Regions from separate parts of the Pseudovibrio sp. Ad46 genome, predicted to be linked through region 2. Evidence: riboswitches for the same ligand, from Rfam matches in the RefSeq annotation. Region 2 holds a riboswitch; the other holds the start of a gene.
What was found. Region 2 has a riboswitch for thiamine pyrophosphate ahead of thiC (phosphomethylpyrimidine synthase ThiC). Riboswitches for the same ligand answer to the same signal wherever they lie in the genome.

Region 1 (6,013 bases), on a different contig from region 2:
GTTTGAGGAGAATGACAAGAAGAAAGCCCTGACACTGGTAGATGAATGCAAATCACTCTCTGAGGGCGAGTACAACACCATCTATGCTGCTTTTGAGAAATACATCCTTAGCGATCTGGCTCAACACGAAGCGGTCAAGGATGCAGCGCAATAACGGCATTTGGCCTGCAAATAAAAAGAGCCCCCGAAACTCGGAGGCTCAAATTTTAGTTTAGACCTATACCGGTTAGCGCAGTTCAACCGCGTAGGTTTCAACTGGAGGCGCTGTTTTAATGAGCCCCTGCTCAATCAGAAAATTTGCAAACCGTTCATAGCGACCATTGTCCAAAGCAGCTGGACGGCTGGCAAAACGCGGCAGAGTATCCGCCCAGGCACGCTTGTTCAGCTCATCATCCAGATTTGGATAGATCTCAAGGAAGCTCTTCCAGGAGTCCTGCGGATTATTAAGCAGATAAACGGTAGCTGCCTCAATCGCATTGATGAACTTCTTCAAACGCGGATCATCCAGCTTGTCTTTGTGAGCCACATAAATCAGCTCATCATAGACAGGCACACCGTTCTCTTCAGGATAAAACGCGCGACCTTTCGCACCTTCAATCTCCATCTGGTTCAGCTCGAAGTTACGATAACCACCAATCACCGCATCAACCTGCCCAGCCATCAAAGATGGTGAGAGCGAGAAGTTTACGTTGATCAGCTCCACATCATCAGAACTTAGACCTGCATTGGAAAGCATCTTCCCAAGCATGGCGTTCTCAAACCCGGATGTGGAATAACCAATACGCTTGCCTTTCAGGTCTGCAATCTCCTTGATCGGTCCGTTTTCCAAAACAATTAGCGTGTTCAGAGGTGTAGAGACCAGCGTCCCGATCCGCATCAACGGCATGCCCTCATCAATCTGAGGGTGCAACGTCTGCTGATAGGAAACCGCAATATCACCCTGCCCTGCTGCAACAAGCTTTGGTGGCATGGAAGGATCAGCAGGCTCAATCAGCTCAACATCAAGGCCCTCATTTTCAAAGAAACCCCGTGCCTTGGCAACCACGATTGGTGCATGGTCTGGATTCGCAAACCAATCCAGCAACACAGTCAGCTTGTCCGCTGCTTGCACTTGAAGCGTGCTCGCAAGCATTGCCGCACCAAACAGCATACCTAGTTTTTTCATAAGGTTACGTCCTCATACTCTGAGACCTAGATCTCTTTCTGCCAATAGATCATCCGAGAAGTGGCGAACTCAACAACTGCCCTCAGGCTCAACACCATCACCGCAAGCAAAATCAACGCCGCAAACATCGTCGCTGTTTGCATGCGTGCATTGGATTGCAACATGATGAAAGCTAGTCCCCCTTTTGCACCAACCCACTCTCCAACCACCGCCCCAATAGGAGCGAACACCGCTGCAATGCGCATACCAGAAGCCAGAGATGGCAAGGCGGCTGGAATGCGAATGTAGCGAAGTGTTTGCCAGCGGTTCAGACCGTGCAGCTTGCCAAGGTCGAGCAGTGATTGATCAGTCCTGCGCAAACCATCGAAGAAGGTCGAGGTCACAGAAAAGAAGATCACAATCACGGCCATCACAACCTTGGAGGCGAGCCCAAAGCCGAACCACAGCACCAGAAGCGGTGCAATTGCAAACACAGGAAGAGATTGGGTCGCTGCAATCGGAGGCAGCAGAAACAGGCGTATCCGAGGAGACACTGCCAGCAAAACAGCCAGCGAAGCTCCAGCGCTCACACCAAAGAGAAAACCGAGAACAGTCTCCCAAGCGGTAATGCCTGCATGATGCAGCAGAAAGACGCCCTGATTGAGAAAAGCGGAAAAAACCGCCGCCGGACCTGGCAAGAGAAACGGAGGAAACTCTCCAATCCGAACCACACTTTCCCAAATGGCGATAAAAAGCAAAATCCCGAAAAGACTTCGGAGAATTCGTTTCAAAGCTCGCTTCAGCATGCAGACTCCCAACAATGGTATTGGGCATCACAAACAGGCGGAAGAACGGAGCTACATTAGCTCTCTGGGATGTTTTCAGCACAGGAGCTCCCGTTACAGCAAAATGCAAACATGGAGATCCGGGAAGAATGGCTCAGGTCCCGTCCCTTCGCCGGCATTACCCGGATCAGGTTCAAAGGGTTTAGCTCATCGCAATCTCAGCTTTTCGAAAGAAAAGCACCCCTCGGAATAGCAAGGAACATGCGCGTTTCTGCTGAAGGATGCAAGCAGATTTTACTCTGATGGACGACTGCATAATGAAAAAGGCCTCAGCCCAAAGAGAGCCAAGGCCTTTGAAATCTAAGCTAAACAGCTGAAACTAGATTACTTCCAGCTCTTGATTGCCTGTGCGATAACTTTGTTGCCGGTTGTGCCTTTTTCAAAGGTCAACATTGCACGGCGACCGCTGTTGTACAGCAGTGGAACATCAATCCACTCACGCTCAGCAAGACGCTTCAGGTTCTTCGCTTTTTCATCATCACTGTCAGACAGCGCAATCCAGAAGAGAGTGTCAGAAACCTTCACGGCAGCACCATCAAGCGGGTCACCTGCTTCGGACTCTGTCTTCTTCAGGATCAGGCCAGGCACCTTCTCAACACCTTTGCCATCAAACCCTTCTGGGAAGATGAAGTTCAGCTCAAGCAGATGGCTGGCTGGCAAAGATTGATCGCTATTCGGCTTCAACGTCATCTCAACAGAGAAGTTACGAGATGGCAGCGTAGCAACAGCCTTGATGACAGAATCGCCATTAGCTTCATCCAATGACCAAACAACGTTCCCGCGTGATGCAGAACCTGCTGCACCCGGCGTCAAAGCCTCTTCGTAAAGTATGCTCTGTTGTGCAACAGGAGAAACCGCAGCTTCCGTTCCAATGGTTTCAGCTGGCGGAACAGAATTGGTCTCAACTGCAGTACTTTGCTGAGCAGGTTCCGTCACCGGCAAAACCTGCTCAGAAGATGTGTCTTCTGCCGGTGCTGCTGGAGTTTCAACCACACGCACGACTGGAGGCTCAGTTGTTGTCTCGGTTGGCGCAGCGCTGGATGAATTCCGGGTAATCCGGGTCGTCTGAACCCGTGTCGCATCCGGAGAAACCTTTGCCCCTTCATCAGATGGCAACAAGCGGTCAGTGTTCTTCTTCGGCGTGCGTTCCGGCTGAACCCGAAGCGGCTCATCTTCATTCGAAGGTGCGCTCTCTGGCGCAACAGTCTCACCGGTTTCAACTGGAAGAACCAAAGAGAGAATAACATCGCGCAGACTATAGACACCTGCGGTAACGCCCAAGATTATCAGTATGACCACAATGATGCCGACAATACCCGATGTGTTGGAAGGCTTCAGCCCTTCTTCCTGCTCAATCGCATCACCAACGCGCTGCGCAACGGCTGGCTTGCGGGAGGAAGCAGGTTTACGGCTCGTCTTTGGCTTAACCTTGGCAGGCTCATCGATCTCAGGACGCGACTTACCTTTTGTTTCCAGCTTAGTGCGACGTGCCTCACCCGGCACCCAGGAGCGCTCTTCTGCGCTCGTCTCAACAGCACCTTTGGTTGGCAGAGACGCAGCAGGTTCACCCGTCTCTTTGTCATCCATAGAGCCAAGGTCAGGCTCTTTGCGCTCGCTGGCAGATTCAGGCAGCTGATCACGCGCCATCTGATTGGCCTGATGAGCGGCGTTGCCGAGATCCTGCGCGGCACGAACCGCCTCTTTAAACACGTCTGCTTTAGCAGCAGGTGCTTTTGGCTCATCGCGCGCTGGAGTATCGGCCTTTGTACCTGCCTTAGGCGTATCGCCAGCAGGTGAAGATGCAGCAGAGATTTCTGGAGCTGCAGGTTTTGGAGCACTTGGAGCTGGGGTGGTTTTAGACCGCCCCAACCCGAGAGACTCACGAGCAGCTTCCGCTTCGACCTTACGAATGGCCTCTTCAAGCTTCAGCTGCTCCTCAGTGATCTGGGAGGGAGACAGAGGTGGGTCGTAACTTTTAAGTTGCTTTACAATTGCATTCCGCGCGCGTTGATAAACTGCCCGCCGTGCAGAACCTGTGTTCTCTTGTAAACCAGCTACCGCTTTTTTTAGAACGGAATTGTAGTCCGCCATTTAACTGCCCATTGCCCCCAGAGCTTCATTTCAAGACTTAATCCTGGAATGGATTCTGAACCAGGATTGTGTCATCACGTTCAGGGCTTGTTGATAACAGAGCAACCGGAGCACCAATCAGCTCTTCAACATGCCGAACGTATTTCACAGCTTGTGCTGGCAATTCTGCCCAAGTCCGTGCGCCTTTGGTCGTTTCCTTCCAACCAGGCAGGGTCTCATAAATAGGAACAACCCGCGCCTGAGCACCTTGAGATGCCGGAAGGTAATCGATTCGCTCACCATCTAGCTCATAACCAACACAAATCTTAATTTCATCCAGTCCGTCCAAAACGTCAAGCTTTGTCAATGCAATCCCATTGATTCCGCTGGTGCAAACGGTTTGACGGACAATCACTGCATCAAACCAGCCACACCGACGACGACGACCAGTGTTCGTTCCAAACTCGTGCCCGCGGGTACCAAGGAACTCACCAACTTCATTCTGCTGTTCGGTTGGGAACGGACCTTCACCTACACGAGTGGTGTAAGCTTTGGTGATACCCAGAACGTAATCGATGGAGTTTGGACCCAGACCACTACCAGCAGCAGCCTGACCTGCAACTGTATTGGAGGAGGTTACAAACGGATAAGTGCCGTGGTCGTTGTCCAGCAGCGCGCCCTGCGCACCTTCAAACAACAAACGCTTACCTTCACGACGCGCTTTGTCCAGCATGTACCAGGCTTTATCCATGTACGGCAGGATCTTATCAGCTACGTCTTCCAGCTCTTTGTAGATGGTCTCAGCAGAGATCTCATCGCGACCCAGACCGCGCAGAATAGCGTTGTGGTGGGTCAGCAGACGATCAATCTTGGCTGGCAGCGTGCTCATGTTTGCCAGGTCCATCACGCGAATTGCACGACGACCGACTTTATCTTCATAAGCAGGGCCGATACCGCGTTTGGTGGTACCGATTTTGGTGCCTGCCGGGCTTGCATCTTCACGCAAAGCATCAAGCTCGCGGTGCAGGCTCAAAATAAGAGTAGCATTGTCAGCAACACGCAGGATTTCCGGGGAGATCTTAACGCCCTGCTCTTCAAGACGTGCAATCTCAGCAACCAGTGCATGAGGGTCAATCACAACGCCATTGCCAATGACAGAAAGTTTCCCACGAACAACACCAGATGGCAGCAGTGCCAGCTTGTAGCTCGTTCCGTCAATTACAAGCGTATGACCTGCATTGTGTCCGCCTTGGAAGCGTACAACGATGTCGGCTTGCTCAGAGAGCCAATCGACAAGTTTACCCTTACCTTCGTCACCCCATTGTGACCCAACTACGACAACGTTGGCCATGATTCTTCAGCCCTCCTGCGGCTGCCAGCGTATTCCTAAAATACGCCGTCATACGATTTGCTATTTCTGTATAAAGTGGCTTGCCAGCTCAGAATGCAAATCGTGAGAGACAACATAAGAAACCCCGGCGTAAGAGCCGGGGCGCAGTTACAGCGCCTTATAATCTGTCAATCTCTTAAATACGAGCCCTTTTCCTTCAAAATTAGGCCAAGACTGTAATTTTTGCGATCAGAGTGAACCTCTGTTGATTGTTTTACTCGCAAATCGGGTGGTACAGGCACAACAGCAAGTGATATTACTAGCGTAAGTTCCAATTTCTCATTTTTTGCAATTCCTGCAAGAAATTTCACTAAGTTGAATACGCTTTATGAACGCACAAAAACTTGACTGGCTGGGCTGGTCTATTCTTCTATTGCTGGGCACCCTGTGGGGTGGCGCATTTTTCTTTGCCAAAGTCGCGGTTGCAGAATTTAATCCCATCACACTTGTTTTCTTAAGAGTAGCAATCGCAGCACTCGCCATGTGGGGCTTCTTACTCATCTCAAAGCAGTCCATACCGCTCTCTACAAAATGGATTGGCAGCTTCCTCCTGCTGGGCTTCTT
Region 2 (6,013 bases):
GGCCTGCTTCTTCGCTGTCCTCAGCGCCTTCCTGCGGGCGTAACAATCCAGCTTCACCGCCTGCCAGACCATAGATCAGGCGATGCTCTGGCCAGCCAAATGTAGGGATGAGTTCAATGCCATCCAGAACGCCCAGTCTACCTGAGGTCCCTGCGCCGACGTAGACAAGTCTACCTTCGGTTCCCTGCAGTCTTTGGGCAGCTGCATCAACTGCGGCTTCCAGCTCTCCCAACGCAGACCAGACAGCGTTGAGGGCTTGCATTTGACCACCCAGCAAGGCTTTGAGGACTTCGTCAGTCCCCCATGTTTCCAAGCCTGCATAACGTGAAGATCTTTGCTCGGTTTCACGCCACTCCTGCGGATTGGAATGTTCTGGAAACCCCACTTTTTTGGACATGCTGGACACGAGACTCTCCCTGATACCAATAGCATACCAACAACTCACGATATGGCAATGATATATTAGAGAAGCCCCGCAATTTGCGTAATTACAATAGATTTCTAGCAGTTACCTGTGACAATTGCAGGCCACAGGTATTGTTTTGGACCTAGTTTTTTCTTGGTCAATCCCAGCGTGCTTCTTCTTCGCGGCGTACAAAGACGACCTGACGTCCATCAGGCAGCAACTGGCTGATTTGATCTGGGCCGCCGTGTTCATCAAACTCAACTAATCCAATGCCACTTGCATTCAGCAAGCGTCGGCCATGATGCGTGCCCACAGGTTTGCGCGGAATAACCTTCATGCCACGTCGTCTGGTGAGCCAGTTCAAGGGAGAGCGAGGCGCATAGAGCCAGCGGTTCAGATGGTCGAGTTTATCAAGCAGTTTGGCCGGGAACTCGTTTTTGATGCCACTGCTGCAGATTTGCCAGATGTCAGGCCCACGAGAGTGTCCGCGCAACTCGACATCGTAAACAAAGGAGTAGTGCACATCACCGGAAAGGATCGTAAAGCGATCTGGCGTTTTGCGGTGGCGGAACACGTTCAAAATGCCATCTGCCGTTCCCGGATGTGCCATCCAGTATTCCGCATCCACCATGAGCGGCTTGCCCATGAACGTGAGCAGCTTCTGCAGCGTTTCGATCAGCTTTACGCCGAAGATCGGAGCTGCGGAGACGAGTAGCACGGCGTCTTTTCCGCGCAGAGATCGTTGTAAATCTGTGACCGCTTCCCAGTCCAGAAGACCCGAGGGTAGATATCCTGCCCGCTCTGATCTCCATCGACGTGTGCGCGTATCCAGCACCAGCAGTGGTGGGTCTAGTTCCCAGTGATAGTCCCAGTTTTCAAAGGCGAAGAGGTGATCCAGAAACTCATCGTAGCTGTTTGTGCCTGGCACTGTGACAGCTTGCGTCATCGCTTCAAGTGTTCCACCTGAGAACGCTTCAGGTCGGTTGCCCCACCCCTGATTGAGCATATAGGCGCACAAGGCATTGCCAATGATCCGTCGGGAGAACGGATGGCCGTAGGCGGTCTCTTCCCAGTCACGGTTGAGGTTCCAATCATCAGTGACATCATGGTCATCAAAGATCATCGCGACCGGAAGATGGGCAAACAGGCGGCGCACCTGACTGAGGCCAACAACAAACTCCTTCAGGATTTTCTGTTCGCTCTCATAGAGCTCTGCTTCTTCTGGTGTCAGTCCTTCGGGGGCATCTGTCTCAACCAGTCCCCATAGCGCCGGAGACCAGACGAGGAGGTACATTGCCAAGAATTCAGCAAGTGTGATCAGATGGTTATGGGCGTGATCAGCAGTGAAGATCGGTTTTTCTACGCCACCGAACAAGACAAGCCAGAGCTTTCGGTTTTTCTCCAGACTTGGGAGAAATTTTTCGCGGCGGTAGTAGGTGTCGCCGTGCTGGTAGAAATCTGATGCCTTATCAGGCACTTTGCTTTCCAAGCCCGCCAGCTGTTCCTCAGTGATACCGAGTTTTTCGATAAGCACATGGATAGCTCGCAGCATGGGGCCAGCAACATCATCTGAGTAAATCTGATCGCCACTCATCACGAGGGCAGCTGGCCATTTTTCCTTATCAACTTTGGTGCCCTTCTCAGCTCTGATGTGCTTTGCCAGAAACAGATCAGCTGCGACCAGACCATCGCCGGATTCGTGATGTGGTTTGCGGCAAGACCCGTGCAGGAGTGAGGAAACTTTTGAGCTTAGCAGAAAGCCTGGGAGTTCCTGATTTTCATAGCAGAGATCAGGAGCCCATACGGAATGATCCTGCCACCCAGCCTCCTCATCATCCTCCATACGCAGAGCAAGGCGGTAACTGATCCAAGTGTCATGCGGTAGAGGGCTTTGGAGAGGTAGATCGATCAGGAGGTAATGGAGATGTACCCCTGCTGAGATCAGGTTTACCTCAGTTTGCGCTTTCGTCAGCTCGTAGGTTTGCGGCTCACGGCCTTGTGGGAGCAAATCCAGTTTCACATCTGCCGGAGCGCGCACTGCGAGCCAGAATGTTAAACGTGAGGTTTCCAGTCGACGCAAGATCGGGCCAGCTAAAACGGATGGGAGAGAATAGTTTTCAAGCATTCGTTGATATTATTTTTCGCGATATCCAGATGTGAAATTCTTAGATGAGAGATAGGAACGCAAACCGCAAAATCCAATAAGTGTCAGCGACTCCCCTCTCATAAAATCCAACTTACAAAAGATTTCTGAACCTCGCCTGAACCGAACCTGCCTTGACACTAGTTCATAATCGTTCTAGCAAAATCATGTCTGCAGGGGAGTCTCACCAAGGAGACTGAGAGGCTGACAGAGCGCAAGCTCGGCGACGCGACCCTTAGAACCTGACCCAGTTGATACTGGCGTAGGAAGCACGGGTCGCGGGGCCTGTTTGAAGGGCCAGTGTAACAACCGCGATCTTAGCAGCAGAAGTTCTTTCTGCCGTTTCCCAGCCAAAACTCATCTGGTGTCTTTTTCGAGTTATGAACTTGAGGAGCACCATTATGACGACGCCGAACCCATCCATCACCACAGGCGCTTTGCCAGCAGCGCGCAAAATCTATGTTCGTGGCAGCTTGCACGAAGACGTGCTTGTGCCCATGCGCGAAATCAGCGTTCACCCGACAGCAGGTGAACCACCGCTGCCAGTCTATGATAGTTCCGGCCCATACACAGACCCAACGGCAACAACGAATATTTCTGAAGGTTTGCCTGCTCTACGGCGCAAGTGGATTGAGGTGCGCGGTGACACTGAGGAGTATGATGGCCGCGAGATTAAACCTGAAGACAATGGTTTTGTGAAAGGCGACCGGCTTGTTCCTGAGTTTCCGGTGAAGCCTCGCCCCTTGCGCGGAAAGGACGGTAAAGCCGTCACCCAGCTGGCTTATGCCCGCGCTGGCATTATCACACCGGAGATGGAGTTTATCGCCATCCGCGAAAACCAGTTGCGGGAAGCGGTTGCAGAAGAGCGGTGTGGCAATGACTGGGGTGCGAGCATTCCAGATTATGTAACACCAGAGTTTGTACGTGATGAAGTGGCAGCTGGCCGCGCGATCATTCCGTCGAACATCAACCACCCTGAGAGTGAGCCGATGATCATCGGGCGGAACTTTCTGGTCAAGATCAACGCCAATATGGGTACATCTGCTGTTACCTCCTCCATGGAAGAGGAAGTCGACAAGATGGTGTGGTCGATCCGCTGGGGCGCTGACACGGTGATGGATCTGTCTACCGGTCGTAACATTCACAACACCCGTGAATGGATCATCCGCAACAGTCCTGTACCGATTGGGACCGTCCCGCTTTATCAGGCACTTGAGAAGGTGAATGGAGTTGCGGAAGATCTGACTTGGGAAATCTTCCGCGACACGTTGATTGAGCAGGCAGAGCAAGGGGTTGATTACTTCACCATCCATGCTGGCGTGCGCCTTCACATGGTGCCGATGACCGTTAATCGCGTGACGGGGATTGTCTCCCGTGGCGGTTCCATCATGGCGAAGTGGTGTCTACATCATCACAAAGACAGCTTCCTCTATGAGCACTTTGACGAGATCTGCGATATTTGCCGCCAGTACGATGTGGCGTTTTCTCTTGGTGATGGATTGCGTCCGGGTTCCATTGCAGATGCAAATGATGAAGCCCAGTTTGCCGAGTTGGAGACGCTTGGGGAGCTGACCAAGATTGCATGGGCCAAGGATTGTCAGGTGATGATTGAAGGCCCGGGTCATGTGGCCATGCACAAGATCAAAGAGAACATGGATAAGCAGCTGGAATGCTGCCATGAAGCACCGTTTTACACGCTTGGCCCTCTCACCACGGATATCGCGCCCGGATATGATCACATCACCTCCGGCATCGGTGCTGCGATGATCGGGTGGTTTGGCTGCGCCATGCTTTGCTATGTGACACCGAAAGAGCATTTAGGGTTGCCGGACCGGGATGATGTGAAAACCGGTGTGATTACCTATAAGATTGCAGCTCACGCCGCTGATCTTGCGAAAGGATTGCCGGGTGCCCAGCGCCGGGATGATGCCTTGTCCCGTGCACGCTTTGAATTCCGTTGGGAGGATCAGTTCAACCTTTCTCTCGATCCGGATACTGCGCGAGAGTTCCACGATGAAACGTTGCCGAAAGATGCGCATAAAGTGGCTCATTTCTGTTCTATGTGCGGACCGAAGTTCTGCTCTATGCGGATCTCCCATGACATCCGCGCGGAAGCGCAGAAGGAAGGCATGGAGGCTATGGCGGCCAAGTTCCGGGAAGGCGGTAAACTGTATCTGCCACTTGAAGGAACAGAGCAGTGATTACGATTGCAGGAGCTGGCCTTGCGGGGCTGGCTTCCGCCTATGAGCTGGCAAAGAGCGGTGCATCCGTCACTATCTTTGAAAAATCCGCTAAACCGGGCGAAAGCAGTGTCGCACGGTTTGCCGGCGGCATGCTTGCTCCGTTTTGCGAACGGGAAAGTGCAGAAGAAGACGTTGTTACACTTGGGGTGCAGGCCGCTGATTGGTGGTCTCAGGTAACGCTTGTTACCCGGCACGGAACGCTGGTGGTTACTCCGCCGCGCGATCAGGCCGAGCTGACCCGTTTTGCACGGCGGACCTCACACTTTACCGAGGTGAACGGTCAAGCGATCTCAGAGCTGGAGCCAGCATTGGCTGGACGCTTTGAGCGCGGGCTGTTTTTCAAAGAGGAGGCGCATCTGGATCCACGGCAGGCACTGGCTGACCTGACAGGCGTTGTTCAGGAGCTTGGGGTAGAGATCCAATATGGAAGGACTGCACCTGCGCGGGTCAATCTCAATTGCACAGCAACCGCATCCAGCCTTCCTGACTTGCGGGCTGTGCGCGGTGAGATGGCGATTTTGCATTGTCCTGAGGTTCAGCTTTCCCGTGTCATCCGGCTCTTACACCCACGTATGCCGCTTTATCTGGTGCCGCGGGCTGATGGGTTGTTCATGATTGGCGGAACGATGGTGGAGAGTAACTCTGACCGTCCTCCTACCCTACGATCCCTTACAGAAATGCTGAGCGCAGCCTTTGCCATTCACCCTGCCTTTGCCGAGGCCAGTGTGGTTGAAATTGGAGCGGGATTGCGTCCAGCGTTTCCAGACAACTTGCCTCGACTGGTCGAGCATGACGGGTCTCTCCACCTCAACGGGCTTTACCGCCACGGCTTTTTGCTTGCACCAGCACTGGCACAGCAAGCAGCACAACATCTTTTGAAGGAGGCTTGCGCATGAAGATCATCGTGAATGCAGAACCACGCGACGTCACCAACGAAACGTTGGAGGATGCTCTTACGGAGCTGGAGTTCATCAGCCCCGCTGTTGCGACGGCTTTGAACGGCCGTTTTGTCCCTCGTGAGGACTACTCTGAGACATCCCTTTCAGAAGGCGATCGACTGGAAGTTCTTGCGCCTATGCAGGGAGGGTAACATGCAGCTTTATGGTACAGACATCAGTTCCCGGCTGTTGCTCGGGACAGCGCAATACCCTTCTCCTGCTGTGCTACAAAAAGCAATTGAGACCAGCAGGGCAGAGATCATCACAGTCTCTTTGCGACGCG

Region 1: another riboswitch for thiamine pyrophosphate. It lies ahead of PsAD46_RS25500 (ABC transporter permease); the one in region 2 lies ahead of thiC (phosphomethylpyrimidine synthase ThiC).

Annotation. Positions count from the first base shown of each region.
Region 1 covers NZ_LMCG01000081.1:45,186-51,198, forward strand. Annotated here, with positions in the region: gene PsAD46_RS25490 (CHASE2 domain-containing protein) at 1-154, shown strand, start outside; gene PsAD46_RS25495 (ABC transporter substrate-binding protein) at 227-1,165, opposite strand; gene PsAD46_RS25500 (ABC transporter permease) at 1,192-1,950, opposite strand; TPP riboswitch at 2,077-2,184, opposite strand; gene PsAD46_RS25505 (hypothetical protein) at 2,314-4,080, opposite strand; gene PsAD46_RS25510 (adenylosuccinate synthase) at 4,118-5,410, opposite strand; gene PsAD46_RS25515 (DMT family transporter) at 5,778-6,013, shown strand, end outside.
Region 2 covers NZ_LMCG01000019.1:29,867-35,879, reverse strand. Annotated here, with positions in the region: gene PsAD46_RS04570 (N-acetylmuramic acid 6-phosphate etherase) at 1-397, opposite strand, end outside; gene PsAD46_RS04565 (hypothetical protein) at 564-2,531, opposite strand; TPP riboswitch at 2,715-2,835, shown strand; gene thiC (phosphomethylpyrimidine synthase ThiC) at 2,930-4,750, shown strand; gene PsAD46_RS04555 (FAD-dependent oxidoreductase) at 4,747-5,688, shown strand; gene thiS (sulfur carrier protein ThiS) at 5,685-5,882, shown strand; gene PsAD46_RS04545 (thiazole synthase) at 5,884-6,013, shown strand, end outside.